One region of the Blautia sp. St.27G3 genome, then DNA from elsewhere that is predicted to be linked to it. Evidence: riboswitches for the same ligand, from Rfam matches in the RefSeq annotation. Region 1 holds a riboswitch; the other holds the start of a gene.
What was found. A riboswitch is a leader RNA that binds a small molecule or an ion and turns the genes downstream of it on or off. The one in region 1 is predicted to bind tetrahydrofolate.

Region 1 (5,842 bases):
AGAAAGGGATTTATGAACAGCTTCTTGAGAACCCGGAGGAGGCTGTTTCCGGTACAGTAAAGGAGCTGGCAGAGAAATATGATATTCCAGTTATGAAGATGACAGGCTTTTTGGATGGAATCAACGACAGCCTGAAAAAACCGAATCCGATTGAGGAGATGGAAGAGGATACGGTTGTCAGCCTTGATTTTGACAACGAACTGCTTTATAAAAACATGGTGGACGCAAAAGCGGACTGGCTTTACAATTTGCCGGCATGGGACAAGATTTTTGACGCAGAGAAGAAAAAAGCGCTTTACCTTGAGGCCAAAAAAATGAATACAATTGTAAAAGGGCGCAAGGTGGGACGCAACGATCCGTGTCCGTGCGGAAGCGGTAAGAAATATAAATTCTGCTGCGGCAGATAAAGATTTACCGTAAGCGGTCCAACAAGCTTAAAAAGATTGAAATAGGATAAGGTATGAAAAATTATTTACAAACAGGATGTCTGGTTCTGGGCATCCTGTGCTTTTTATATTATATTGCAATCGGTTTATATGCAGGGTTTCAAACAAGTATTGTGTGGATCTGGCTTGTCGGAGGTGGATTTTGTATGTTTCTCTGGCAGCTGCTCCTTCACCAGGACAGGAATCCGTCAGCAACCGTCCGATTTGTAATCGGGGTAATGGGAGCCTTGGTGGCGGTAGGGATGGTTGTGATTGCAGTATTTGGCAGCCGGATTGTAGGGGCTATGAGTGTAAAACCGGAGTCAGGTCTGGATTACGTCGTTGTGCTTGGCGCACAGGTGCGAGGGAAAGCTCCTTCACGGGCTCTGCGCCGCAGACTGGACCGGGCTGTTGCTTATGCGCAGGAAAATCCGGACACAATATTTGTGCTTTCCGGTGGGCAGGGACCGGACGAAGAGATATCAGAAGCGCAGTGTATGTATCAGTATATGATGCAGAAGGGGATTGCGGCAGAGCGGTTGTTGTTGGAAGATCAGTCTACCAGTACGGAAGAGAACCTTCGTTTTTCTGATGAAAAGTATGAATTAAAGAATAAGAAGGTGGGCGTAGTATCCAATAATTTTCACATTTACCGCGCAGTGAAATTCGCGAGGGCAGCAGGGTATCAGTCTGTTTCTGGTATTCCGGCTTCAGCAGATCTTGGAATGCAGCCGCACAATATTTTGCGGGAAATCTGTGCGCTTCTCGTGGACGCTTTGCACTGAAATTAATACAAAATTTCATTGATATTTTCTTGTCAATTTCTTGACGAGCCCGGAGTTATCTGCTATAATAAACGACAGTTGAAGGTTTTGATTGCTGACGGATTTTGTGGAGCACCACAAGGTAATCAAGATAATAGGGCTTGTCGACCGTCTGGACAGCATTTGAAAAACAAGTGTTGTCTTTTTTATTTATCAGGTCCAACCGTCAGGTGTAAAGAGCAAAAGCAGCAGACAGAAATCTTCATCAACAATTTTATATCTATTTCTTCTATAAAGAAAGTAGAGAAGATACAAGTACGTTAAGTGTCACAAGATGGGAAGGTCTTTTTGTGAACGAAGGAGTTCCTCCGCGTTACAGTATCGCTTCCGCTACTGCGTTAAGATGGATGAAGTGTCCCTTTGCGCAGTTTTAGTGCGGTTATCGGTATGGTAAAAGAAAAGCGGCGGATGGATTTTGCAGAGTCTGTATTTTGCAGAGGTTGCTTCGTTTGGATTCAGACCCTTTTCTGATTGCCTCCGGGAGCCGGGAAAACGGCAAGCCGGCTGGGTGCATGAGATTCATCAGACGCTTGAGGTGCTTTTTTTGTACCTTAACAAAACAGTTCATAAACAATTAAAATATATTTAAGGAGGATTTTACTACAATGGGATTCAAATCTGATATTGAAATCGCACAGGAAACCGTTATGTCTCCGATTACGGAGATCGCAGCAAAGGCTGGCATTGACCCGAAATATCTGGAGCAGTATGGAAATTACAAGGCAAAAATTGACTACAATCTTCTGAAAGATTCTGACAAGCCGAATGGCAAGCTGGTTCTTGTTACCGCGATCAACCCGACACCGGCAGGTGAAGGAAAGACAACTACGACAGTTGGTCTGGCTGACGGACTTCAGAAGCTTGGCAAAAATGTTATGGTAGCTCTTCGTGAGCCGTCTCTCGGACCGGTATTCGGCGTTAAGGGCGGAGCAGCAGGCGGCGGATACGCACAGGTAGTTCCGATGGAAGATATCAACCTTCACTTCACAGGTGACTTCCACGCAATCGGCGCAGCAAACAACCTGCTTGCAGCTATGATTGACAATCATATTTACCAGGGCAATGCGCTGAACATCGACCCGCGTAAGATTACATGGAGAAGATGTGTGGATATGAACGATCGTCAGCTTCGTTTCGTGGTAGACGGACTTGGCGGAAAGACGAACGGTATGCCGAGAGAGGATGGTTATGACATCACTGTAGCATCTGAGATCATGGCAGTACTGTGTCTTGCAAGTGACATTACAGACCTGAAGAACCGTCTTGCACGGATCATCATTGGATATACATATGGCAAGGTTTCCGAGCAGAAGCCGGTAACAGCAGGCGATCTGAATGCACAGGGTGCTATGTGTGCACTGCTGAAGGACGCTCTGAAGCCGAACCTTGTTCAGACTCTGGAGCATGTACCGGCTATCGTACACGGCGGACCGTTCGCAAACATCGCTCACGGATGTAACTCCGTAATCGCTACAAAGATGGCTCTGAAGCTTGGTGATTATGCGATCACAGAGGCAGGCTTTGGTGCAGACCTTGGAGCAGAGAAGTTCCTTGATATCAAGTGCCGTATGGCAGGACTGACACCGAACGCAGTTGTTATCGTTGCTACAGTTCGTGCACTGAAATACAACGGCGGCGTGGCGAAGGCTGATCTGAACAATGAGAACCTGGAAGCACTTGAGAAAGGTCTTCCGAACCTTCTGAAACATGTAAGCAACATCAAGAACGTATACAAACTTCCGTGCGTGGTTGCAATCAATGCATTCCCGACCGATACAAAGGCAGAGCTTGACCTCGTAGAGAGCAAGTGTAGAGAGCTTGGCGTAAACGTTGCACTTTCTGAAGTATGGGCAAAGGGCGGCGAAGGTGGAAAACGCCTTGCAGAAGAAGTAATCCGTCTTGTAGAAGAGCCGAACGACTTTACTTACAGCTATGAGCTGGAAGGAAGCATCGAAGATAAGCTGAATCAGATCGTACAGAAGATCTACGGCGGCAAGAAAGTGGTTCTGACTGCAAATGCACAGAAACAGGCAAAAGAGCTTGAGGCACTTGGCTACGGCAACTGCCCGATCTGTGTGGCAAAGACCCAGTATTCTCTGACAGATGACCAGACAAAACTTGGCGCTCCGACGGACTTTGAAGTTACGGTACGTAACCTGAAGATTTCGGCAGGTGCAGGCTTTATCGTAGCTCTGACCGGAGAAATCATGACAATGCCGGGTCTGCCGAAGGTTCCGGCTGCAGAGAGAATTGATGTAGACGAGACAGGAAAGATTTCCGGACTGTTCTAAATTCTGAAAAGACCATACGTGGATTTGAGAAGATCAGATTCAGATGTGTTGAAATTGTTTTGGCCAAAAGCCGGGCGGCTTGATACGCGCCCGGCTTTCTAACTATATTTTATCAGTCAGCTGGCAGTTGCAGGGGTAGAAAAGACGGAAGCGCAGCTGCAAACTGATTGGAACGTGTGCAGGGAGGAAACGATATGTTTAAAAATGAAATAGAAGCAGTAGGCAATACTGCCAGAGGAAAAGTCGGATTATTGGAAAAAAATCCGTTTGGTTATGTTTTGATGTCATTTCTGGCGGGATTATACATAGCATTTGGAAGTATTTTGATGGGAATTGTAGGCGGAAATATGGCAGGGGAACCGATGCAGAAGCTGATCTGCGGCATTATTTTCTCCGTTGGCCTTTGTCTTGTGACGGTTGCAGGCGCTGAACTTTTCACAGGCAATAATTTTGTAATGGCTGTCGGAAGCCTGACAGGAACTGTTTCCTGGGGAAAAACGATCAAGCTTTGGGTGGTATGCTACATCGGCAACCTCCTCGGTTCTGTTGTAGGCGCGGCTGTTTTTACGGCGACTGGAATTATGAGCAATGAAGCGGTTGGCACGTTCCTGACAAGCACAGCAGCTGCAAAGATGGCGGGAACTCCGCTCAATCTTTTTGCAAAAGCGGTTTTATGTAATGTGCTGGTATGCCTTGCCATCTGGTGCGGTGCAAAACTGAAATCCGAGGGTGCGAAAATCGCGATGAATTTCTGCTGCGTTGCTACCTTTGTAGCCTGTGGTTTTGAACACAGCATTGCAAACATGACTTTTATGTCCATCGGCCTTATGAACCCGCATGACGCTGCTGTGAATTTTGGAGGATTTTTCTATAATCTTGGTATTGTTACGCTTGGAAATATGATTGGCGGTATTCTGTTAGTGGCAGTTCCGTACTATCTGATTTCAAAAGATAAATAACAAAGATAAATAACATAGAAAAGAAACATAACATAGAAAAGATAAAAAACAGGAGGTGCTGCAAGGCCTCCTGTTTTGTTATACAGACCCATTTGTTGAACTGTTGGAGAAATGCCCCTACGGGGAACCGTTACAGTCCGCGTGTGCGATATTTGCTGCATTGCAAGTTTGGTTCCAAATTCACTTACTGCGACGTATTTGTTTCGTCAGATTGTGCAAGGCGCAGTGCGTCACTGATGGCAGAGAGAAGGAGCTGGGAGGTATAGCGGTTTTCCTGCGGACTTGTAATTCCCTCCAGGCTCTGCTTTTCCAGAATCTGAGATGCAATGTGATCCAGTGAAGGCGATACAAGAGGATAGGCGGCAGCCGTTGTTTCACTTAAATTTACAAGGCGGATGCTGTTGATGTGGTTCTGATCCACGGTAACTTCCACTTCAGCGGCCGAATTCCCCAGTGTAACAGGCGTCGTATAAATGCCGGGGCGATAAGAGAGACGGTCTGAGGAATCCCCGGACGTGGTTTCTGTACTTGGCGTACTCTGATTTTCTGCCTGGGGACCTGTGGATGCGCTTTCTTTTTTGGCTTTTCCGGTAAACATCAGAAAGAGGCAGACAGCCAGCAGGATGACGAGGAAAAGCAGCATCAGGGTGTAAATGACTTCGCGTAGTTTGAGGACAATGATTTTAGGCTTGGAACTCATGGTTTACTCCGATAAAAAATTTTATAGTTAATATATCTTATTTTGTGTGGTCAGGCATTATGCCTGTTACTGTTTTGTTTTGAGATTTAACTAGTATTTGCAAAGTTTTCCTGTTCGTGGTATGATTTCAAAAATGAATTTACCAGGTATAAAAGTAAGCTTTGATTTGGAGGGCATTTCAATGGATTATTTGATTACGACTGACAATATGGCGGATTTCCCAAAGGAGTATATTGCGGAGCACGATCTGCGTACGATGTCGCTTACGTATTTGCTGGATGGCAAGACGTATGATGCAGAGAATTCGCTTTCTTCTCAGGAGTTCTATAAAAAGATGCGGGAAGGGTGCATGCCGACAACCTCTCAGATTAATCCGGAGGAGGCGAAGGAAAAACTCGTAGAATTTTTGCAGTTGCACAAACAGATTATTCACATTGCATTTTCCGGAGGCTTAAGCGGTACTTATAACAGTGTGCGGCTGGCGGCGGAGGAGCTGATGGAAGAGCGTCCGGATTGCCGGATTACGGTAATTGATTCGCTGGCGGCGTCTATGGGTGAGGGACTCCTGGTACACAAAGCGCTCGAAAAGCAGGCAGAGGGCCTTTCTTATGAGGAGATGGTAGCGTGGCTGGAGGAGAATAAG
Region 2 (5,842 bases), on a different contig from region 1:
CATCTCCTCCCTATGCTCCTCATCTCCATAATGCTCCATAAGCCAAGCCATCTCATAAAGCACTGCACCGTTTTCCAGATTTCGATATAAAATCAATTCATCAATTCTCATGATTCGTTCCTTTAATCATATTATGTATTTAGTCTTTTTTCTATATTCCACTTTAATTCCTAATAACCTCCCGCAATCTCCCTTAATAATTCCCGAGAATCTTCATATTGATTGCTTCTTCCCGTATCCCGCGCAGCGCATTTTTCACAGCGCTGTCATTCAGATTCCCATCAAAGTCCACAAAGAACCGATATTCCCAGTTCCGCCCAGCGGCCGGCCTTGATTCAATCTTATTCATATTCAGGTTATTATAGATAAAATGTGACAGAATGTTGTACAACGCTCCACTGTAATGCGGCACCTCAAAACAAATACTGATCTTTTGCGCATCACGCCGGAAAATCCGCTGATTTGTAACTATGATAAAACGGGTAGAATTAGCCTCATTATAATAAACATGGTCTGCAAGTACCTCAAGGCCAAAAAGCTCTGCCGCAAATTTGCTGCCGATCGCTGCCTGGGTCCTGTCTCCATCTTCTGCTACCTTTTTCACTGAAGTCGCTGTGTTGTCATACGGTATTGTCTGCCAGCTGCGGTGCTGTGCCAGGAACTCCTCGCACTGTGAAAGCGCCTGCTGATGAGAATAGACCTTCTGAATGTCTTCCAGCTTTGTGCCAGGCAAACCGAGCAGCGCATGCTCGCATTTGATAATCTGCTCTCCGACAATATAATTTTCAAAATTTACCAGCAAGTCATAATTATCCGCCACAATGCCAGCGGAGGAATTTTCGATCGGAAGCACCGCATAATCTGCAGAACCCTCCGCAATAGCCTCCATCGCATCACGCCACTTTTTCACATGGAAACAACTGACATCCTTTCCGAAATACGTCCGCATCGCCGCATGGCTGTAAGCACCCTCGACTCCCTGATAAACGACGCGAATGTTCTCGCGCTCAATATCATCCACTGCAATGAAAGGCAGCCGTCCTGACACACCGCGCTCTTCCAAAAGCTGATACTGTAGCTTCCGACTCATGGACATGATCTGCTGAAACAGTTCCTCCACGCCATGTCTGTTAAAATCATCATGCACAAGGCCTGTCAGCACTTCCAGCTTCTCCTGCTCTCTGTCTTTATCAAAAACTTTCCTGCCATTTGCAATTTTATAGGCCGCAACCTCCCTGCTGACTTTCATCCGGTTCTCAAACAATTCTACGATCTGCCGGTCAATCCCGTCAATTTCATCCCGCAATTCCAGTAAATCTCTCATCTGTCATTCTCCATATTTTGCTTACTTTGTCTAATTTTCTTCTACAGCTTTGCGTACCTCTCCCAAAAAAGACAGGGACCCGAATGCAATGATCACGTCGTCCGTCTGAGCCTTTGCAAAGCATTTTCTGACTGCATCCTCAATGTCATCCACCGCTTCAACAGAAGCATTCACACGGCTCACTGCTTCTGCCAGATCAGCTGCCGGAAGCGCACGCGGATTGTCCGGCGTTTCTACCGTGTAGATGTGCTCTGCCAGACCAGCCGTAATCTCTATAATCTTATCATATTCCTTGTCAGAAAACACGCCAAAGATATAATATTTTTTTCTGTTTTTAAAATATGTTTCCAGCGACTCCCGGAGCCGCAGCGCTGCATCCGGGTTGTGCGCACCATCGAGAATCAGAAGCGGTTCTTTGTGAATCACAGAAAAACGCCCCAGCCAGCTTGTCTCCTTCATTCCTTCCCGCAGCGCCACATCCGGAATCTCATATCCATGTGCCCGCAATGCCGCGATTCCTTCCAGTGCAAGCGCTGCATTTTCCACCTGCTGCGCCCCTGCAAGTGAAATTTCCACCTTCCCGAAATCTTTGTAGACAAAGCTCTGCTGCTCCAGACCGTAACGGACCTCTGAAATCCGGCCTGTATCCACGAAAGTACAGGAACTTTTATTTTTTTCGGCCTCCTGCCTGATTACTTCCTCTGCCTCTGGCTTTTGGTGTGCACAGACTGCCGGAACACCTGGCTTGAAAATCCCTGCCTTGTTCCATGCAATTTCCGCGAGTGTATTTCCCAGAAATTCCATATGATCCATACTGACAGATGCTACCATGGTAAGAACTGGCGTCCGAATAACATTTGTGGCATCCAGTCTCCCGCCCATCCCTACTTCCAGAAGCACCAAATCACATTTCATCTTCTGGAAATAAAGAAATGACACTGCTGTTTCTACCTCAAAAACCGTTGGCAGCGACATAGCCTTTTCTTTCATCTGGGCGTATGCTTCCGCCACCTTTGTGGCTGCCTTTGCAAATTCCTCGCGGCTGATAAACTCACGGTTGACCTGAATCTTTTCCCGGTAAGAAAACAGCGTCGGAGAGATATATCTTCCCACCAAAAACCCTGCTTTTTCCAGCACCGTAGACATATACGCCAGCACAGACCCCTTTCCGTTCGTTCCTGCCACATGCACAAACTTCAGCTCATCCTGCGGATTGCCGAGCAACGCCAAAAGATTCGTAATACTCTCAAGCCCCAGTTCACTACCCTTTGCCGATACCTCCGTGATAAACGCTCTTGCTTCCTGATAATTCATAAAATCCTCCCAAACAGGGACATATCCCTTTTTTCTGTTATCTTAATTTTTAACATTAACAACTTCCAAATCATCTCTAATCATACAGATACGGGCGCTGCATCATCGCAGCGCCCGCCCCTTATGCTCCATGGGGAATCATCTGGAGCTATGTTCTGTTTTTGTTCGTTTTTTATCTTTTATTCTGTCTTGCACTCAAGCCATATTTTTCAGGCATTCGCTGTCTGATCTGCTTTGCGAACAGTCATATTCAACACCATACTGGTCAGAGGACTGAAGTACAAAACCGCAGTCAGTACACAGTAGATCGGCGTCATAATCGCCCACTGTACGATACGTCCCGGCATAATTGCATAGAAATTGTAGCCGATAATCAATACTAAGCCTGCCGTTGTAAACACCAGCGTACCCAGAATAGAGGACACTACGACTGAAATGCTGAGCATTGCCGTCTTCCGCACTTTGCCGCCGGTGATGAGTGGACGCATCAATGCAGGAATCACACCCCAGAGGATTGCCGCTACGGTAATCAGAGGATTTACCGCATAACCCTTAAGCACGCAACCAATAAGGTCTGACAGAAGACCATTCATACCTCCTGCCACCGGTCCGAACCAGAGTCCTGTCAGAACGGTGCAGACGCTGCCGATCGTAATACGGTAGGACCCAAGATCAATCACCACAAGGCGCGCCAGCACAATATGCAACGCAATCAAAAGTCCCTGAAAAACAAGTGTACGGGTATCCCATTTCATTTTGCTGTTATTTTTTTGCATAACAAAACACCTCCATAATGAGAGAAAAAATAAGTAACGATAAATAATATTCGCTCCACATTATGAGGCGTCCTCATATTGTAGCAACGGGTGCGGAAAATGCATCGCAAACACATTTTAAACATGGTTTTTCGGTTCAGGGCGACTCCCCAGCCGCTGACAACTTAACGCGCAAATTCCTACTTCGCTATTATTTATTTAGACACATTATAACATAAATTTTATAGAATGCAAGCACATTTAGCATGTTTCACAATAAATTTACAATGGTAAAAAATACATTCTTTCGTAACAGATTATTGCCAGATTTTCCTTTCATCCTGGCATATTTCTTCTCCAATCGGAAAAACTATTTTTGAAACAATCCAATTCCTGAGACAGGAGAAATTTATCATGAAATCCAAATTTATCAAATGTGGCATGTATGGCTGGTGTATCGAAGTACTGTGGACCGGATTAAATTCCCTCATTCACAATGATCCGAAATTGATGGGATTTTCATCACTGCGGATGTTTCCCATTTACGGAATGGCCTCTTTCATCTCCCCGCTGTCTGCCTGCCTGAAAAAGTGCAGGATGATAACAAGGGGGCTTGTCTATATGCTCGGCATCTTTTTTGTGGAATACACCTCCGGTACTTATCTGAAAAAGCGTGGTTGCTGTCCCTGGGATTACAGCGACTCTCCGTACCATGTGAACGGTGTCATCCGGTTGGATTACGCACCACTCTGGTTTCTGACCGGACTTTTTTACGAAAAACAGCTGCAACAGTAATCAGATACTGTGCAGCCTTTTTTCACTCTCTCAGACGCCGGACGGCCTCTTCCATTTTTTCCAGATCCGCTTCTTCATTTGGTCCCGTACAGCGAAGTTCTATCTCGTCCCCTGCTTTAATCGCAGCAGAAAGTATATTCAACATGCTTTTGGCATTTACCACATTATGTCTGTATAATATTACAATTTTAGAATCGCAGCTCTCTGCTGTCTGTGCCAGAAGCTCTGCGCAACGGATATCCAGCCCCTCCTTTGACTGGACTACCAGGTTCTTGCTTACCATTTTGTTCATCTCCCAACTTATTTTCGACAATTTTTATAATATTATACAAAATTATTTGTCCATATTCAACACTATATACAAATTTTAAAGAACTATTTACAGTTTGTTCATTTTTTTCATTTTTGTTCATTTTTCCGATCAAACAAACATAACTGCCGTATTATAAAAAATAAGCTGTTGCCCAAGATCACACTTGTACAACAGCTTATTTATTTTACATTCTGCTTCTGATTTTACTATCTCAATTCTGATTTGATTCTTTTATTTCTGCACAATATTCACGATCTTTTTCGGAACATAAATTTCTTTCACAATCGTCCCGTTCAGCTTATTGCCCAGCGCTTCCTTACCTCGCGCGATCGCATCCTCTTTGGAGATATCCGCAGGAACCATAATCACAGTCTTTGTCTTGCCATTGATCTGAACCGGAATCTCAAGTTCATCGTCCTTCATGGCTTCCTGATCTGCTTCCGGCCAGCTTGTATGGAAAACAGAATCCGTATGGCCGTATGCCTCCCAGAGTTCCTCTGCAATGTGCGGTGCAAACGGTGCCAGCATCCGGATAAAGGTCTCGATTGTCTCTTTGTCGATACCTCCGCTCGTCTTCGCGAGGTCAGTCATCTTGTTGTTGTATTCCATGAAGCCGGAAATAACCGTATTCAAACTGAAGTTCTCAAGGCGCTGCGTAATATCATAGACTGATTTGTGACGCAGCTTCACCATTTCTTTCGTCTCAGCTACGTTTGCCTCTTTGCTGTCCATCGCCAGTTTCCAGAAACGGTTCAGGAAACGGTATACACCGTCGATACCGCGGTCATCCCACTCAGCGTCAAGCTCAGGCGGTCCTACGAACAATTCGTACATACGCAGGCTGTCACAGCCATAATCGCGCACAAGATCATCCGGCGAAACCACATTTCCTTTGGATTTGCTCATCTTGATACCGTTTTTACCGTTAATCATACCCTGATTGAACAGTTTGTGGAACGGCTCATCAAAATCAACTGCCCCGATATCATAAAGGAACTTTGTATAGAATCTGGAATAAAGCAGGTGCAGCACAGCATGCTCCACGCCGCCGATGTACATATCAACCGGCAGGTATTTGTCAGCTTTCTCCTTTGATACCAGTTCTTTGTCATTTTTGTTGTCCACATAGCGCAGGAAATACCAGGAAGATCCTGCCCACTGCGGCATCGTATTGGTCTCGCGCTTTGCGTCGGCGCCGCAGACCGGACACTTGCAGTTCACCCACTCGTCAATCGCTGCCAGCGGTGACTCGCCTGTACCGGTCGGCTCATACGACTCTACCTCCGGCAGACGAAGCGGAAGCTCCTCCTCCGGTACCGGAACATTGCCGCAATGTGGACA

Region 2: it holds a riboswitch for tetrahydrofolate, as region 1 does, so the genes downstream of both, AC6I2O_RS18035 (folate family ECF transporter S component) here and AC6I2O_RS16490 (formate--tetrahydrofolate ligase) in region 1, are expected to answer to the same signal.

The regions. Positions count from the first base shown of each region.
Region 1 is NZ_BAAGFO010000003.1:500,342-506,183, reverse strand. It holds gene AC6I2O_RS16500 (SEC-C metal-binding domain-containing protein) at 1-407, shown strand, start outside; gene AC6I2O_RS16495 (YdcF family protein) at 461-1,210, shown strand; ZMP/ZTP riboswitch at 1,291-1,374, shown strand; THF riboswitch at 1,489-1,584, shown strand; gene AC6I2O_RS16490 (formate--tetrahydrofolate ligase) at 1,855-3,540, shown strand; gene AC6I2O_RS16485 (formate/nitrite transporter family protein) at 3,735-4,499, shown strand; gene AC6I2O_RS16480 (FMN-binding protein) at 4,684-5,199, opposite strand; gene AC6I2O_RS16475 (DegV family protein) at 5,381-5,842, shown strand, end outside.
Region 2 is NZ_BAAGFO010000004.1:137,788-143,629, reverse strand. It holds gene AC6I2O_RS18050 (ATP-binding protein) at 1-111, opposite strand, end outside; gene pheA (prephenate dehydratase) at 194-1,324, opposite strand; gene AC6I2O_RS18040 (bifunctional folylpolyglutamate synthase/dihydrofolate synthase) at 1,355-2,638, opposite strand; gene AC6I2O_RS18035 (folate family ECF transporter S component) at 2,848-3,414, opposite strand; THF riboswitch at 3,497-3,603, opposite strand; gene AC6I2O_RS18030 (putative ABC transporter permease) at 3,808-4,188, shown strand; gene AC6I2O_RS18025 (HPr family phosphocarrier protein) at 4,211-4,471, opposite strand; gene leuS (leucine--tRNA ligase) at 4,733-5,842, opposite strand, start outside.